DNA from 2 places in the Streptacidiphilus cavernicola genome. Region 2 is predicted to be linked to the other one. Evidence: riboswitches for the same ligand, from Rfam matches in the RefSeq annotation. Region 2 holds a riboswitch; the other holds the start of a gene.
The links. A riboswitch is a leader RNA that binds a small molecule or an ion and turns the genes downstream of it on or off. The one in region 2 is predicted to bind glycine.
Positions count from the first base shown of each region.

Region 1: another riboswitch for glycine. It lies ahead of gcvT (glycine cleavage system aminomethyltransferase GcvT); the one in region 2 lies ahead of gcvP (aminomethyl-transferring glycine dehydrogenase).

Region 1 covers NZ_JBHFAB010000024.1:73,942-81,953, forward strand. The annotation lists gene glyA (serine hydroxymethyltransferase) at 1-897, opposite strand, end outside; gene gcvH (glycine cleavage system protein GcvH) at 926-1,303, opposite strand; gene gcvT (glycine cleavage system aminomethyltransferase GcvT) at 1,454-2,590, opposite strand; glycine riboswitch at 2,790-2,904, opposite strand; gene ACEZDE_RS26905 (enhanced serine sensitivity protein SseB) at 3,084-3,881, shown strand; gene ACEZDE_RS26910 (enhanced serine sensitivity protein SseB C-terminal domain-containing protein) at 3,931-4,680, shown strand; gene ACEZDE_RS26915 (ABC transporter permease) at 5,192-6,193, shown strand; gene ACEZDE_RS26920 (ABC transporter substrate-binding protein) at 6,281-8,012, shown strand, end outside.
Region 2 covers NZ_JBHFAB010000032.1:11,512-19,523, reverse strand. The annotation lists gene ACEZDE_RS30640 (glutamate--cysteine ligase) at 1-885, opposite strand, end outside; gene ACEZDE_RS30635 (hypothetical protein) at 1,270-1,866, shown strand; gene ACEZDE_RS30630 (DUF5999 family protein) at 2,141-2,332, shown strand; gene gcvP (aminomethyl-transferring glycine dehydrogenase) at 2,459-5,335, opposite strand; glycine riboswitch at 5,389-5,492, opposite strand; glycine riboswitch at 5,493-5,584, opposite strand; gene ACEZDE_RS30620 (PRC and DUF2382 domain-containing protein) at 5,791-7,092, shown strand; gene ACEZDE_RS30615 (DNA polymerase IV) at 7,153-8,012, opposite strand, start outside.

The DNA.
Region 1 (8,012 bases), on a different contig from region 2:
CCGGTCGGCGAGGATCCGGGCGCCTTCCAGGGTCCGGGTCTGCCGGTCCTTGAACTCGTCCGTCGCGGCGACCTTGAAGGCCACCGCCTTGGCGGCGATCACGTGCTCCAGCGGGCCGCCCTGCTGGCCGGGGAAGACCGCGGAGTTGATCTTCTTGGCCCACTCGGCCTTGGACAGGATCACGCCGCCGCGCGGACCGCCGAGGGTCTTGTGCGTGGTGGTGGTGACGACGTCGGCGTAGGGCACCGGGTTGGGGTGCAGCCCGGCCGCGACCAGGCCCGCGAAGTGCGCCATGTCGACCATCAGCAGCGCGCCGACCGAGTCGGCGATCCGCCGGAACGCGGCGAAGTCGAGCTGCCGCGGGTAGGCGGACCAGCCCGCGATGATCAGCTGCGGCTGGTGCTCCTTGGCGAGCCGCTCGACCTCGTCCATGTCGACCAGGTTGGTCTCGGCGTCCACGTGGTACGCGGCCACGTTGTAGAGCTTGCCGGAGAAGTTGATCTTCATGCCGTGGGTCAGGTGGCCGCCGTGGGCCAGGTCCAGGCCCAGGATGGTGTCGCCCGGCTTGATCAGCGCGAACATCGCGGCGGCGTTGGCCGAGGCGCCCGAGTGCGGCTGGACGTTCGCGGCCTCGGCCCCGAACAGCTCCTTGACCCGGTCGATCGCCAGCTGCTCGACCACGTCGACGTGCTCGCAGCCGCCGTAGTAGCGGCGGCCGGGGTAGCCCTCGGCGTACTTGTTGGTGAGTACCGAGCCCTGCGCCTCCAGCACCGCGACCGGGGCGAAGTTCTCGGAGGCGATCATCTCCAGGGTGGACTGCTGGCGGTGCAGCTCGGCGTCCACCGCGGCGGCGACCTCGGGGTCGAGTGCGTGCAGGGACTGGTTCAGAACCGTCATGGTGGTGGTCTTTCCCTCAGAAGCGGGCTCAGGCGCCGGTGTGGGCGGCGTACTCTTCGGCGGTCAGCAGCCCCTCGGGGGCGCCGTCCAGTCGGATCTTGAACAGCCAGCCCTCAGCGAAGGGGGCGGAGTTCACCAGCGCGGGGTCGTCCACCACGGCCTGGTTGACCTCGACGATCTCGCCGGTGGCGGGGGTGTAGAGGTCGCTGACCGACTTGGTCGACTCCAGCTCGCCGCAGGTCTCGCCCGCGGTGACGGTCTGGCCGACGTCGGGCAGCTGGACGTAGACGACGTCGCCGAGCGCGTCAGCGGCGTACGCGGTGATGCCCACGGTCGCCACGCCGTCCTCGACGGCGGTCAGCCACTCGTGTTCCTTGCTGTAGGTGAGGTGCTGGGGGTTGCTCATGGGGAGATTCTCCAGGATCGGTCGTGGTCGAGGTGAAACGGACCAAAAGGCGGGAAGGTGCAGGTCGGCGGGCGGGCGGGAGGGCCCGGCCCGGCGGGAGTGCGGCAGCTCGGCGGGCGGGAGGGCCCGGCCCGGCGAGGGCGCCGCGGCTCAGCGGGCGCGGCGGTAGAACGGCAGGGCGACCACCTCGACCGGCTCGCGGGTGCCGCGGACGTCCACCGCGACGGTGCTGCCGGGCTCGGCGTGCGCGGTGTCGACGTAGGCCATGGCGATCGGCTTGCCGAGGGTCGGCGACGGGGCGCCGGAGGTGACCGAGCCGATCACCGTGCCGTCCTCGGCCGAGACCACGTCCATCTCGGCGCGCGGCACCCGGCGGCCGGAGGAGACCAGGCCGACCAGCACCCGTCCCTTCCCGCTGCCCCCGGCCGGCACCGCGGACTCGGCCGCGGCCTTCTCCAGCGCGGCCCGGCCGACGAACGCGCCGCCGTTGGTGGTCTTGTCGAAGCGGACCACCCGGCCGAGCCCGGCGTCGAAGGGGGTGAGCGCGGTGCTCAGCTCGTGCCCGTACAGCGGCATCCCGGCCTCCAGCCGCAGCGTGTCGCGGCAGGAGAGCCCGCACGGGACCAGCCCGGCCGGGGCGCCCGCGGCGGACAGCGCGGACCACAGGTGCTCGGCGTCGCCGGGGGCGGTGAACAGCTCGAAGCCGTCCTCGCCGGTGTAGCCGGTCCTGGCCAGCAGCGCCGGACGGCCGGCCACGGTGGCGGGGAGGCAGGTGTAGTACTTCAGCCCCGGCAGGTCCGCGTCGGTGAGCGAGGCCAGGATCGCGGTGGCCTCCGGGCCCTGGATCGCGATCAGCGCGTAGGCGTCCCGGTCGTCCCGTACGACGGCGTCGAAGCCCTCCGCGCGGGCGGTCAGCTGGTCCAGCACCAACTGGGCGTTGGAGGCGTTGGCGACGACCAGGAACGCGTCCTGGTCGGTGCGGTAGACGATCAGGTCGTCCAGGATGCCGCCGTCCTCGGCGCAGATCATGGTGTAGCGGGCGCGGTTCAGGCCGAGCGCGGAGACGAAGCCGACCAGCGCGTGGTCCAGCAGTTCCCCGGCCTGCGGGCCGACCACGGCGATCTCGCCCATGTGGGAGAGGTCGAACAGCCCGGCCCGGGTACGGACGGCGATGTGCTCCTCGCGCTCGCTGCCGTACCGCAGCGGCATGTCCCAGCCGGCGAAGTCGGTCATGGTCGCGCCGAGGGCGCGATGGAGGGTGTCGAGTGCGGTGTGTCGCAGGCTCATGGGGGCGCTCCTAAGCTCTCAAGGACATGCTGCGGCAGGGCTCCCCCTCTGTCGCTGCGACCTGAGAGCTTCACCGCGTCCGTCCGGCCCCGGGGCGGTGCCGCGAGCGGCGGGTCGGGGGCGGGCGGGGTGCGGCTTGCACCGTTGGTGGGCCGGGCTCGCTGCTCCGAGGAGCGCGCCGGCCGCTTTCCAGATATGCCTCACCCGTGCGGTAGCTGTGCCTGAGAGATTCCGGGGAGGGCTTGCTCCTTCGGCGCCGACTGCGCCCCTCCGGACGGGTCCGGGGGACGGCCTGGCTCTCCCGCGCGGGCTGAAACGGCCTGTGTGAAGTTGTGGACCGCGCCCATCATGGCATGCCCGGCCCCCGGACCGTGCGACACGCTGACCCGGCCCGGCCCTCCCGCTACCCTGGCCTGCGGGCACGACCGTGCGGCGACGACACGGCAGAGCGCACGGCAGAGCGAACGGCAGAGCGAACGGCGGTAGCAGACAGATGCAGCACCCGACGATCCCGGCGCAGGCCCAGGGCTGGCCCGCGAACGAGCTGGAGCGGGTGCTGGTCGCCGCGGTCGGCGACCCGGGGGCGACCCCCCGGGTGGTGGAGGTGCTGCGGCGGAGCCAGGTCTGGGTCCCGCTGCCCGGCGGCCGCGGCCCGGACGGCGGGACGCTGGCGCTGCCGACCACCGAGCTGGCCGGACAGCCCTTCGTGCCGGTGTTCAGCTCCGAGGACCAGTTCCGCCGGATCGCCGGGAACATGGCGTTCACCGTCGCCCCGGTGCACGAGCTGGCGCTGGGGATGCCGCTGGGCGTCGGCATCGTGGTCAACCCGGAGGGCGCGGTGGGCATCCCGATCCCCGCGGCCGGGGTGGTCGAGCTGCGGGCGGGCGCGGTCGTGGCCGGACCGGTGGTCGGTTCGCACGGCGCCCCGCTGCCGGAGGGCGCCAGGGTCGGCCTGCGCCAGCCGGAGCCCCATGAGGAGCCGCTCGGCTTCCTCGCCGCCGCGGTCAACGAACTCGCGGGCACCGGGCTGGTGCTGACGGCCCGTCGGGTGCTGGCGCAGGTCGAGGCCGAGCCGGAGAAGCTGTTCGTCGGGGTCGAGTTGGACCGCGCGCTGCCGGAGACCCCGGAGCTGCGGGACGCCGTGGTGGCCGCGCTGGGCCGGGCGCTCGGCGCGGAGCCGCTGCCCTGGGCGCTGGACGTGGTCCTGCTCGACTCCGCCTACGACCCGGTCGGTGACTGGATGCGGATGTCGGTCGCCCCGTTCTTCGAACGCGACCGCTCCGGGCACTAGGCTTGCCGTTCGAACGCACGGCGCGGCACGGCCAGGGGAGCGGGTAGCAGTGGTCCAGTCAGGCGGCGGGGGCGCCATCGAGCAGGCTCTGCGCGAGGTCGCGCCGGGACGGTTCGACACCTACGAGTCGCTGCTCCGCGCGGTCGGCGACGGCCAGGTCTGGATGCTGCTCTGGCACGGCGAACCCGGCCGTCCCGACGCCCAGTACGGGAACATGGAGGTCGGCGGCGCGGGCTACGCGCCCTGCGTGACCTCGCCGGAGCAGCTCGCCGCCAGCGGCTGGAGCCGCGCGTACCAGGTCAGCCCCGGGCGGGAGATCGCCGCCGCGCTCTACCGCGAGCGCTGGGGGCTGTGGCTGAACCCGCATCAGCCCGGCGGCGGGGTCGGCCTGCCCTGGGCCGACCTGCGCCGGATCGCCGGTGGCCTGGACCGGCTGCCGGCCGGTCCGCTGCGGATCAGCGAGCCCGCCGTCCCCGCCGACCGCTTCTACGCGCTGCTGAACCAGGCGGCCCACGGCACCCCCGCGGTCCGCTCGCTGCGCCGGGCCTGGGTCGAACCCGCCTGGGGCAGCCCGTACCTGGTGATCGGTCTGGACCTGTACGACTCCAGCCCGCCCGCGGTGGAGTCGGTGCGGCAGATGATGCGGCACGCCCTGCCCGGCGCCCCGGAGGGGGTGGCGGTGTCCACGGTGGCGATGTCCGACCCGTTCGACCCGGTGGCGCTCTGGCTCCAGGTCCGCGCGCTGCCCTTCTTCGACCGCCCGGTGACCGGCGGCGGATACGGCTACCCGCGGCTCTGACGGTTCACCCGACGCCGAACCCGGCGCCATGAACCCGACGCCGTGAACCGGTCCTCGGAGCCGGTGGTTCCGGCTGCCCGCGGTGCCATGACACTCGGGGCAGTGGTGACAATTGTGCGCCTGACCTGCGGGAATGTCGTCTACACGCGTCAATCTGCTGCGCATAGCGCATGTAACGGACATGTGAAGAAGCGTATTCGGGCCATGCGATCATGTATCTCCGCAGGTCACGGTTATGCATCCTTTAACCGGGGAGTCTGGCGAAGGCTTCCCGCCGTGTTGAAGAGTGACGCAGATGCGGCAGCGGAACGGGGAGCCAGGATGTCCGGTTCGTCACTGCATGTCAGCAAATGTCTGATGCATCGTCACCGCAATCCCGTTCCACAGCACTTGGCACCAACTGTGAACTTCGACCACGTCGATCGGTCCGCGTCCTGACCAGGACTCACGACCTGGCGGGTCGACCGGGCACCGTGTGCCGGTCACCACCGGCTTGGGGGTCTCTCCACTCATGACTGCGCCACTTCACGACTCCGGAACCGCGACCCTGGAGGTCACCGCCGACCCCACGGTCGCGCCCGAGAAGATCGTCGGCCGCTCGCCCGGCCGGATCGCCTGGGAGCGCCTCAAGCGCGACAAGGTGGCCCTCGGCGGCGGCGTGGTGGTCCTGCTGCTGATCCTGGTGGGCATCCTCGCTCCGCTGCTGGTCCGGATCGAGGGCCAGAACCCGGACGACTTCCACTCCGACCAGCTGGACATCGGGGACCTGGGGATCGGCCTGCCCAAGGGCTTCCTCGGCGGCATCAGCGGCTCGCACTGGCTCGGCCTGGAGCCGAGCAACGGCCGCGACATCTTCGCCCGCGTCGTCTACGGGGCCCAGGTCTCGCTGATCGTCGCCTTCGGGGCGGCGGCGCTGGCCGTGGTCATCGGCGTACTGCTGGGCATGGCCGCCGGCTTCCTCGGCGGCTGGGTCGACACCGTGGTCAGCCGCTCGATGGACGTGCTGCTCTCGTTCCCGCAGCTGCTCTTCTCGATCGCGCTGGTCTCGGTGGTCCCGGCGAAGATCTTCGGCATGGGGGGCAGCACCCCGAGGGTCCTGGTGCTGATCTTCGTGATCGGCTTCTTCGGCTGGCCCTACATCGGACGCATCGTCAGGGGGCAGACCCTGTCCCTGCGGGAGCGGGAGTTCGTGGAGGCGGCCCGCAGCCTCGGGGCCGGCCGGATCCACATCCTGATCAAGGAACTGCTGCCCAACCTGGTCGCCCCGATCCTCGTCTACACCACCCTGATGATCCCGACCAACATCCTCAACGAGGCGGCGCTGAGCTTCCTCGGCGTGGGTGTGGAGCCCCCGACGCCCTCCTGGGGGCAGATGCTCTCGGACGCGACCCAGTACTACACGATCGACCTGCCCGACCTCGTCATCCCGGGCCTGGCGATCTTCATCACCGTCCTCGCCTTCAACCTGTTCGGCGACGGTCTGCGTGACGCCCTGGACCCCAAGGGCAACTAGCACGTCCCGCCCCGGCGTTTCCCGCCCGGTACGGCACTTCACCACTGACCAGGCGTTCCACTGGTCACTCTCGGAGGTTGGCATCCAGTGAACAAGCGCACCATGGCACTCGCGGCCGTCGGCATCGTCGGCGTCATGACCGTCTCGGCCTGTGGCAGCAGCAGCAAGAGCACCGGAGGCGGCGGCTCGTCGAAGTCCGGCGGCTCCACCTTCAACGCCGCGGCCACCAGCATCGTGAACCCGTCCACCAAAAAGGGCGGCACGATCAAGTTTCTGAGCACCCAGGACGTGGACTCGCTGGACCCGGCGATCGGCTACTACGCCTTCGTCTGGGACCTCCAGCAGCTCTACACCCGCACCCTGGTCGCCTACCCGATGCAGCCCGGCGCGGCCGGCACCACGCTGGCGCCGGACCTGGCCGCGGCCATGCCGACCATCTCCGCGGACGGCAAGACCTACACCTTCAAGCTGCGCAGCGGCATCAAGTTCGAGGACGGCAACCCGATCACGTCCAAGGACATCAAGTACGGCATCGAGCGCAGCTTCGCGCAGGACGTCCTGCCCGGCGGCCCGACCTACCTGATCCAGGACCTGGACGAGGGCCAGAAGTACCCCGGCCCGTACAAGGACACCGACCCGAACAAGATGGGCCTGAAGTCGGTGGAGACCCCCGACGACAGCACCATCGTGTTCCACCTGTCCGAGCCCAACTCGGACTTCCTGTTCCACCTGGCCATGGGTTCGGCCTCGCCGGTCGAGCCGAGCAAGGACACCGGCGCCAAGTACGCCCTGCACCCCGAGTCCAGCGGCCCGTACAAGATCGGCTCGTACACCCCGCAGAAGTCGCTGACCTTCGTCCGCAACCCGCAGTGGGACGCCAGCACGGACCCGATCCGCAAGGCCCTGCCGGACGCCTACGACTTCACCATCGACACCAACGCCGACGACGTCGACAGCCAGCTGCTGGCCGGCACCGCCGACATCGACGCCGGCCAGCGCGGTGTGCAGACCGCCGCCCAGGCGAAGATCCTGACCACCCCGTCGCTCAAGAACAACGCGGTGGACGCCCCGGCGTCGACCATCCGCTACATCTCGATCCAGACCAAGGTCGCCCCGTTCGACAACATCCACTGCCGCAAGGCCGTGGAGTACGCGACCAGCGGCACCGACCAGCAGACCTCCCGCGGCGGCAAGTGGGCCGGCGCGCTGGCGACCAACATGCTGCCGCCCACCACCCTCGGCTCGGACAACTACGACCCGTACGGCCTGGCCGCGGGCAAGGCGCAGGACGACAAGGCGAAGTCGGAGCTGGCCCTCTGCGGCAAGCCGAACGGCTTCAGCACCGTCATCGCGGCGCGCAGCACCAGCCCGAAGGACGTCAAGCAGGCCGTCGCGCTGCAGAACTCGCTGAAGCAGGTGGGCATCAACGCCACCATCTTCCAGTACGACGGCTCCAAGTCCAGCTCCACCGTGGGCGTTCCGGCGATCATGCACCAGAAGGGGATCGGCCTCAACGTCTTCGGCTGGGGCTCCGACTACCCGACCGCCTCGGGCTTCCTGGGCGTCCTGGTGGACGGCTCGCAGATCCTCCCGGCGGGCAACAACAACTTCACCGAGATCAACGACCCGCAGATCCAGGGCTGGATCGCGGACGCCAAGAAGGCCACCGACCCGAAGGTCGCCGCGGCCGACTACACCAAGATCAACCACCGGGTGATGGACCTCGCGCTCTACTTCCCCGGTGTGGTCGAGCAGTCGCTCAACTACTACAACCCGCGTCTGACCAACGTGATGTTCTCGGACGAGCTCGGCATGATCA
Region 2 (8,012 bases):
CACCTTCAGCGGGTCCTCGTCGTCGCAGATCGGCAGCAGCGAGGGGAAGTAGCGCAGGTTCTCCTCGAACAGGTCGGCGGCCGAGTCGACCCAGCGCTCGCCGAACCAGGTGATCGGCCGGACCCCCTGCGCCTTCAGCTCGGCCGGACGGGTGTCGCAGGCCTGCTCGAACAGCACCGGACGGGTCTCCCGCCACAGCTCGCGGCCGAACAGGAACGGCGAGTTGGCCCCGAGCGCGAGCTGCGGCCCGGTCAGCGCCTGCGCGGCGTTCCAGACCGAGCCGAAGCGGGCCGGGGTGACCTGGAGGTGCAGTTGCAGCGAGGTGCAGGCGGCCTCGGCGACGATGGAGACCGCGTCCACGGTGAGCCGTTCCACGCCCTCGATGTCGAGCGCCATGTCCTCCCCGCGGGCGGCCAGGATCCGGTCGTTGAGCAGCCGGTAGCGGTCGCCCTCGGAGATGTTGTCGAGGACCGCGTGCTCGCTGGTCAGCGTCGGCAGGATGCCGACGGTGACGATCCGCGCGCCGACCTCGGCCGCCTTGCGGTCGGCGTAGCGGAGGCCGGTGTCGATCTCCTCCCGCAGCTCCTCCAGGACCCGGCCGCCGAGCCGGTGCGGGGCGATGTTGACCTCGATGTTGAAGCGGCCCAGCTCGGTCTGGAAGTCACCGCTGGCGATGGAGTCCAGGACGGCGCCGTTGAGCATGGCCGGCTGCCCGTCCTCGTCGGCCAGGTTGAGCTCGATCTCCAGTCCCATCAGCGCTCTGGGCCGGTCGAACCTGCCCTCCGCCAGCATCAGCTCCAGGGCCTCCTGGCACTGCCGGAGCTTCCTGCGGTACAGCTGGCGGTCCGCCAGATCGGAGCCCCCCGCTTCGACCTTCTCCCCCATGTGCCACGTCCTCCTCGGTCGCCGGCGTCCCCTGCTTGCCCGTGCCCGTGCGTGGGCATCATGCCCAGTGAGCGAGATCGATAGCCTGCCGTCGCGGCATGTGCCAACTCCCCCTTGCGCATACGAACCTTCCCCGACCGTACTTGCGGTCACACACGGTGAGTAGTAGAAGAGTCACGGCGCGCATCCGTTCGTATAGACTCACCCTTACGAGTAGGAGTTGCATCCGGGCCACCCGGGCCATCCGCAAAGGGCCCCGACCCGCACCCTCCCGGCATACGTTCCACCGCACGCGAGCACCTCGGGCCTCCGCCGCTCGCCCCGGCGCCGGTTCCCTCGGCACGTTCCCGCACCGCCTGTCTCTGCCCCGAGAGGCGAACCCATATGTCGCTGTCGATGCCCCAGCCCCCCGCCGCCGCCCTGCGCGCCGTCATCGGCGCGCTCGACTCCCCGAGCGCCGTCCGCGCGGTCCGCACCGCGGCGATGCGGCGCAGGACCGGCGTGCTCATCCCCTCGCACCCGCTGCCGGTGCACCTGCTCGAACCGGTCCCGGCGCCGTCCGGCCCGGACGGGACCGTCGCCGCGCTGACCGCCGCGCCGCGGACCGGCTGGCGCTTCCTGATCCGGGACGACGAGGAGATCGTCGCCGCCGCGGACACCAGGGAGACCCCGGACGGGCCGGTCTTCTCGCACTTCGCCGAGGGCCCCTACCCGCTGGCGACGCTGCGGGCGCTGCACCAGGCCCAGGCGCACATCGCGGGGTCGCCCACCGTGTTCCTGCCGCGGCTGCTCTCGGTGCCCGGCCACTACATGACCGCGCTCTGGCTGCACCCGGTGCTGGACCGCTCCGGTGCCGCGGACCTGCTGATTCCGCTTGCGCCCGCGCCGCTCGGGGTGACCGCGCACCTCCCGTACGACGCGCAGCGGCTGCTGTCGTCGCTGTCGCTCGGCAGCGGGCAGTTGCTCACCGCGACGCACTGACCACCGCCCGACCGGCCCGCCGGAACGGCATCACCCGAAGTGACCATGCCGAGCATGGTCACTTCGGCATGCCCTGACCACAAGGTGGGGCCCGAACGGGTGGTCCGTGGAGGAGACTGGTGACGCATGTCACCAAATGGCTGCGGACGCGTCCCCGTCCGTCGACACTGGGAACCAGCGCGGGCGGCCTCTGCCTCTACCCGAGAAGCAGGCGGTTCACACCTCCGAGGCGGGCCGCGCGGTGACCAGCAACTCTGAATCGAGGGTACGAGACATGTGCCAGCACCGTCCTGACTGCCCGTCGGCCGACTCCACCGACCGTGAGGCAGCCGTCGTCGTGGCGAGCCACCCCGAACAGGGCTGGAGCCTGCTGTGCAACGGCGTCCTGCTGTTCGAGGACACCGGCGAGATCCTCCCCGACGGCCAGGTGATCGCCCCGCACCGCACCCTGGTGCCCGCCGCCTGAGCGCCTCCCCCCGTCAGGGCCCATGACAAGGGGCCGCCACCGAACGCTCCGGTGACGGCCCCTTCTTCTTGCGCCGATTGCCCTGCTGACTGCCGCTGTGCCGACGAGTCCTGTGCCGGGCCGCGGCTACCCCTCGTACGCGTCCAGCGGCGGGCAGGAGCAGACCAGGTTGCGGTCACCGAACGCGCCGTCGATCCGGCGCACCGGCGGCCAGTACTTCTCGGCCGGGTTGACCCCGGCCGGGAACACCGCCTCCTGGCGGCTGTACGGGTGCGCCCACTCCCCCGCCAGCAGCGCGGCGGTGTGCGGGGCGTTGCCCAGCGGGTTGTCCTCCAGCGGCCAGTCCCCCGCCGCGACCCGGTCGATCTCGCCGCGGATGGCGATCATCGCCTCGCAGAAGCGGTCGATCTCGCCCAGGTCCTCGCTCTCGGTGGGCTCGATCATCAGCGTGCCGGCCACCGGGAACGACATCGTCGGCGCGTGGAAGCCGTAGTCGATCAGGCGCTTGGCCACGTCGTCCACGCTGACGCCGGCCGACTTGGCCAGCGGACGCAGGTCGATGATGCACTCGTGCGCGACCAGCCCGGCCGGGCCGGTGTAGAGCACCGGGAAGTACGGCGCGAGCCGCTTGGCGATGTAGTTGGCGCTGAGCACCGCGACCTGGGTCGCCCGCTTCAGCCCCTCGCCGCCCATCAGCCGCACGTACGACCAGGAGATCGGCAGGATCGCGGCCGAGCCCCAGGGCGCGGCCGAGATCGGGCCGACCCCGGTGGCCGGTCCGGCCGACGGCTGCAGCGGGTGGTTCGGCAGGTACGGCGCGAGGTGCGCCCGCACCGCGACCGGGCCGACGCCGGGGCCGCCGCCGCCGTGCGGGATGCAGAAGGTCTTGTGCAGGTTCAGGTGCGAGACGTCGCCGCCGAACGTGCCCGGCTTGGCCAGGCCGACCATGGCGTTGAGGTTGGCGCCGTCCACGTAGACCTGGCCGCCGGCCTCGTGCACGGTGGCGCAGATGTCGGCGATGTTCTCCTCGAACACACCGTGCGTGGACGGGTAGGTGACCATCAGCACCGACAGCCGGTCCCGGTGCTGCTCGATCTTGGCGTGCAGGTCCGCGACGTCCACGTCCCCGTCGACCAGGGTCTTCACCACCACCACCCGCATCCCCGCCATCACCGCGCTGGCGGCGTTGGTGCCGTGCGCGGAGGAGGGGATCAGGCAGACGTCGCGCTGGGTGTCGCCGTTGGCGTGGTGGTAGGCGCGGACCGCGAGCAGCCCGGCCAGCTCGCCCTGGGAGCCGGCGTTGGGCTGCAGGCTGACCTTGTCGTAGCCGGTCAGCTCGGCCAGCCGGTCCTCCAGCTCGTGGATCAGGGTCAGGTAGCCGGCGGCCTGCCGCTCCGGCGCGAACGGGTGCACCTCGGCGAACTCCGGCCAGGTGACCGGCTCCATCTCAGTGGTCGCGTTGAGCTTCATGGTGCAGGAGCCCAGCGGGATCATGCCGCGGTCCAGCGCGTAGTCCTTGTCGGCCAGCTTGCGCAGGTAGCGCAGCATCCCGGTCTCGGAGCGGTGCGCGTGGAACACCGGGTGGCTCAGGTAGTCCTGGTCCCGCCGCAGCGCCTCCGGCAGCTGCTCGCCGACGGTCCCGGCCAGCGCGTCCGGGTCGGCGTCGGGCACGCCGAAGGCGGCCCAGACCGCGGCCAGGTCGGCCCGGGTGGTGGTCTCGTCGCAGGAGATCCCGACCAGGTCGGCGTCCACCTGGCGCAGGTTCACCCCGGCCAGCCGGGCCGCCTCGACCACCTCGGCGGCGCGTCCGGGCACCCGGGCGGTGACGGTGTCGAAGAACTCCGCGTGGACGGTCCCGACGCCGCCCGCGCGCAGGCCCTCGGCCAGCACCGCGGCGTAGCGGTGGGTACGGGCGGCGATCGCGCGCAGCCCGTCCGGGCCGTGGTAGACCGCGTACATCGAGGCCATCACCGCGAGCAGCACCTGCGCGGTGCAGATGTTGCTGGTGGCCTTCTCGCGGCGGATGTGCTGCTCGCGGGTCTGCAGCGCCAGCCGGTAGGCGCGGTTGCCGTCCGCGTCGACCGAGACGCCGACCAGGCGGCCGGGCAGGCTGCGGGCGTACTCGGCGCGGACCGCCATGTAGCCGGCGTGCGGCCCGCCGAAGCCCATCGGGACGCCGAAGCGCTGGGTGGTGCCGATCGCGATGTCCGCGCCGAGCGAGCCGGGGGAGGCGATCAGGGTCAGCGCCAGCAGGTCGGCGGCCACCGCGACGATCGCGCCGAGGCCGTGCGCCTGCGCGATCACCGGCGCGAGGTCGCGGACCGCGCCGGACGCGCCCGGGTACTGCAGCAGCACGCCGAAGACGCCGCGCTCGGCCAGCTCCGCCGGGATGCCCGCGCTGAGGTCGGCGACCACGGTCTCCACGCCCGCCGGGACGGCGCGGGTCCGGATCACCGCGACGGTCTGCGGCAGGGTGTCCGCGTCGATCACGAAGACGCCGCCCTTGACCTTGCCGACCCGGCGGGCCAGCGCGACCGCCTCGGCCGCGGCGGTGCCCTCGTCCAGCAGCGAGGCGCCGGAGGTGGGCAGCCCGGTGAGGTCGGCCACCACGGTCTGGAAGTTGATCAGCGCTTCGAGCCGCCCCTGCGAGATCTCCGGCTGGTACGGCGTGTACGCGGTGTACCAGGACGGGTTCTCCAGCACGTTGCGGAGGATCACCGGCGGGGTGAAGGTGCCGTGGTAGCCGAGTCCGATCATGGGGCGCAGCACCTGGTTGCGCCCGGCCAGCTCGCGCAGCTCGGCCAGCACCTCGGCCTCGGAGCGGGCGGCGGGCAGGTCCAGCGCCTCCAGGCTGCGGATCGCGGCCGGGACGGCGGCGGCGGTCAGCTCGTCCAGGCTGCTGTAGCCGACCTGGGCCAGCATCTTGGCCTGCGCGTCGGCGTCGGGCCCGATGTGCCGGTGCTCGAACAGCGACTGGTCGAAGGGGGAAGTCGGGGAGCTCATGGCGGGGAAGCCTCCTGGTCGGACCCGAGTGGCACAGTGGGTGTGCCGGGACGACCTCCCCCTCTGTCATGTGAACCTGAGAGCTTCACCGGCCGAGGCCGGTTTTCACCGTCGGTGAGCGGCCGTGCTGGACGGACCGCTGCTTTCCAGAGTTGACCTCGCGCGCACGGTACGGATGCCTGAGAGATTCCGGGGAGGAGTTGCTCCTTCGGCGCCGCGGCGGTGCACGGACTCTCCCGCGCGCGCTCGACCGGTCACCGCCAAGACTATCAGCGTGCCCCATGCCGAGCTCGAATGGCCCAGCGACACACCCGCACGGCAGCCCAGCGCTCGACAAATCGATCTTTGTGCCTTTTCGTATGAGTTGACCAGTATTGCCCTGAGTGGCTGCGCGCGTGCGCGATCGGACGGCGCGATCGGACAGGGCGCATCCCCGCCGTGAGGAGTGGACGAGCGTGCAGACCGATATCGACCCCAGGGACCTGATCGGCCACAAGGCCGTGGACCGCAACGGCGACAAGATCGGCACCGTCGACGAGGTGTACCTCGACGACGCCTCCGGCCGTCCCGAGTGGGCCGCGGTCCGCACCGGACTGTTCGGCCGCGACGCCTTCGTTCCACTGACCAGCAGCGAGTTCGTCAGCGACGAACTGCGCGTCCCCTACGACAAGTCCCAGGTGAAGGACTCCCCCGACTTCGGCGTGGGCCAGCACCTCTCACCCGAGCAGGAGCTGCAGCTCTACCGCTACTACGGCCTGGACGTGCCGGAGGGCAACGGCAAGTCCGGTGCGGGCGAGGCAGCGGCCAAGGGCTCCCCGGCCGCTGCCGCGCCGGGCAGCGCGGCTGCGGCGACCGGCACCGCGGGCGCCGCCGCCCCGGCCGCTGCCGCCGCCGCTGTCGCCGCGACCGCCTCGGGTACCGACGGACGCACCCCGATCGCCCCGCCCGCCCCGGCCAGGACCCAGCCCGCCGAGGCCGTCGGCCGCCCGGCCCCGGCCGCCGCGGACACCAGCCGCACCGCCGCCTTCATGGCGTCCCCGTCGTCGGCGCAGTCCGCCCCGGCCGAGCCGACCCCCTCGCTGGCCAAGGCCGCGCCGCGCCCCGACCCGCTGACCGACCCGCTCACGGATCCGCTCAGCGACCCGCTCCCCCGCGCCGCCGCGCAGAGCGCGGACACCGGCTCGACCGGGGAGTCGCTGGGCGACCTCTCCCGGACCGCGGTGCCGGAGCCGATCGAGTTCGTCTGCCGCGAGGAGCGGCTGGACGTCTCCACCGAGTGGCGCGTCCTCGGCCGTGCCCGGCTGCGCAAGTACGTCACGGCCGAGCAGGTGGAGCGCCGGGTGCCGGTGATCCGGGAGCGGATCAGGGTCGAGCGGGTCCCGGTCGGCGCGGAGGAGCGGGCCCAGCTGACCGAGCAGGAGATCGCCGAGAGCACCGAGGAGGTCACCCTGCACGAGCAGCGCGTCGTGGTCCGCAAGGCGATCGTCCCGGTGGAGCGGATCCGGCTGGTGACCGAGCGGGTCACCGAGGAGGAGATCGTCCGGGACGAGCTGCACCGGGAGCACATCCAGGTGCTGGACAACACCCGCCCGACCGGGCCGACCCCGGTGCCCGGCACCGGCCAGCCGACTGCGGCCGGGCAGTCGCCGCAGTCTCCGCAGTCGCAGCCGGGATCGTCGACCGGTTCCGCGCCGTCGGTTCCGTCCTCGACCCCGCCCGGCCGCCCGGACCTGCCCGGCCACGCCATCGGCGCCTGAGGCCCTGACTGAGGCCCTGCCGAACCCTCGTCCGATCCCGCCCGCGGGGCCGCGTGTGCGCTACGCGGCCCCGCGGGCGATCGTCGGCGGGTCCGCGGGCTCCAGCGCCGGGTCGTCCACCGCGAAGGTGCGGACCCGGCCCGGCTGCTCGGCCCACGGCAGCTCGAACCGGACGGTCACCCGCCCCACCCCGCTGCCCTGCACCCAGCCGGGGCCGTACTCGACGTGGGTGACGTCCTGACCGGGCATCCAACGCCGCCCGGCGACCCGACTGCTCCCGGGATGAAACCCCCGCGGCCCCGCGGGTCCGCCGTACGCGGCCTCGTCGTCCGCGGTGGCTACGCCGGTCACAGCGGCCATGACAGCCCCGGCATCCCCGATCACGGCGTCCCCGGTCACGGCAGCCCCGGCGTCGCCACTGCCCGCACCGCCGGGACGGCCCGTGCCTGAGCCGCGAACGTTTCCCGCGCCCGGCCCCGCCCCGGCCGACCCCGTGTCCGGTCCGCCGGTCACCGCCCGCCCGACCGCCTCCGCCTCGGCACCAGCGGCGCCCCCGAGCCGGGCACCCCCCACCGCATCCCGACCGCCCCCCGCCCCGCCGACCGTCTCCGCCCCAGCCGCACCGCCCCTCGCCGCCTCCGCGTCCCGCGCCTGCGCAGCCTCCGCCGCCGCGACCTCCGCCTCCAGCTCCGCGAAGCGTTCCTCCTCGGCCTCCCGCAAGGCCTGGGCCTGGGCAAACAGGTCCTCCTGGGTGAAGTCGGCGAGGCCGGACACGCCGACCCCCAGCAGCCGCACGCCCCCGGTCAGCTCCACCTGTTCCAGCAGCCGCCGGGCCATCGACGCGATCACCAGCGGGTCGTCGGTGGGCGCGGGCAGCGTCTCGGAGCGGGTCAGCGTGGAGAAGTCGAACCGGCGCACCT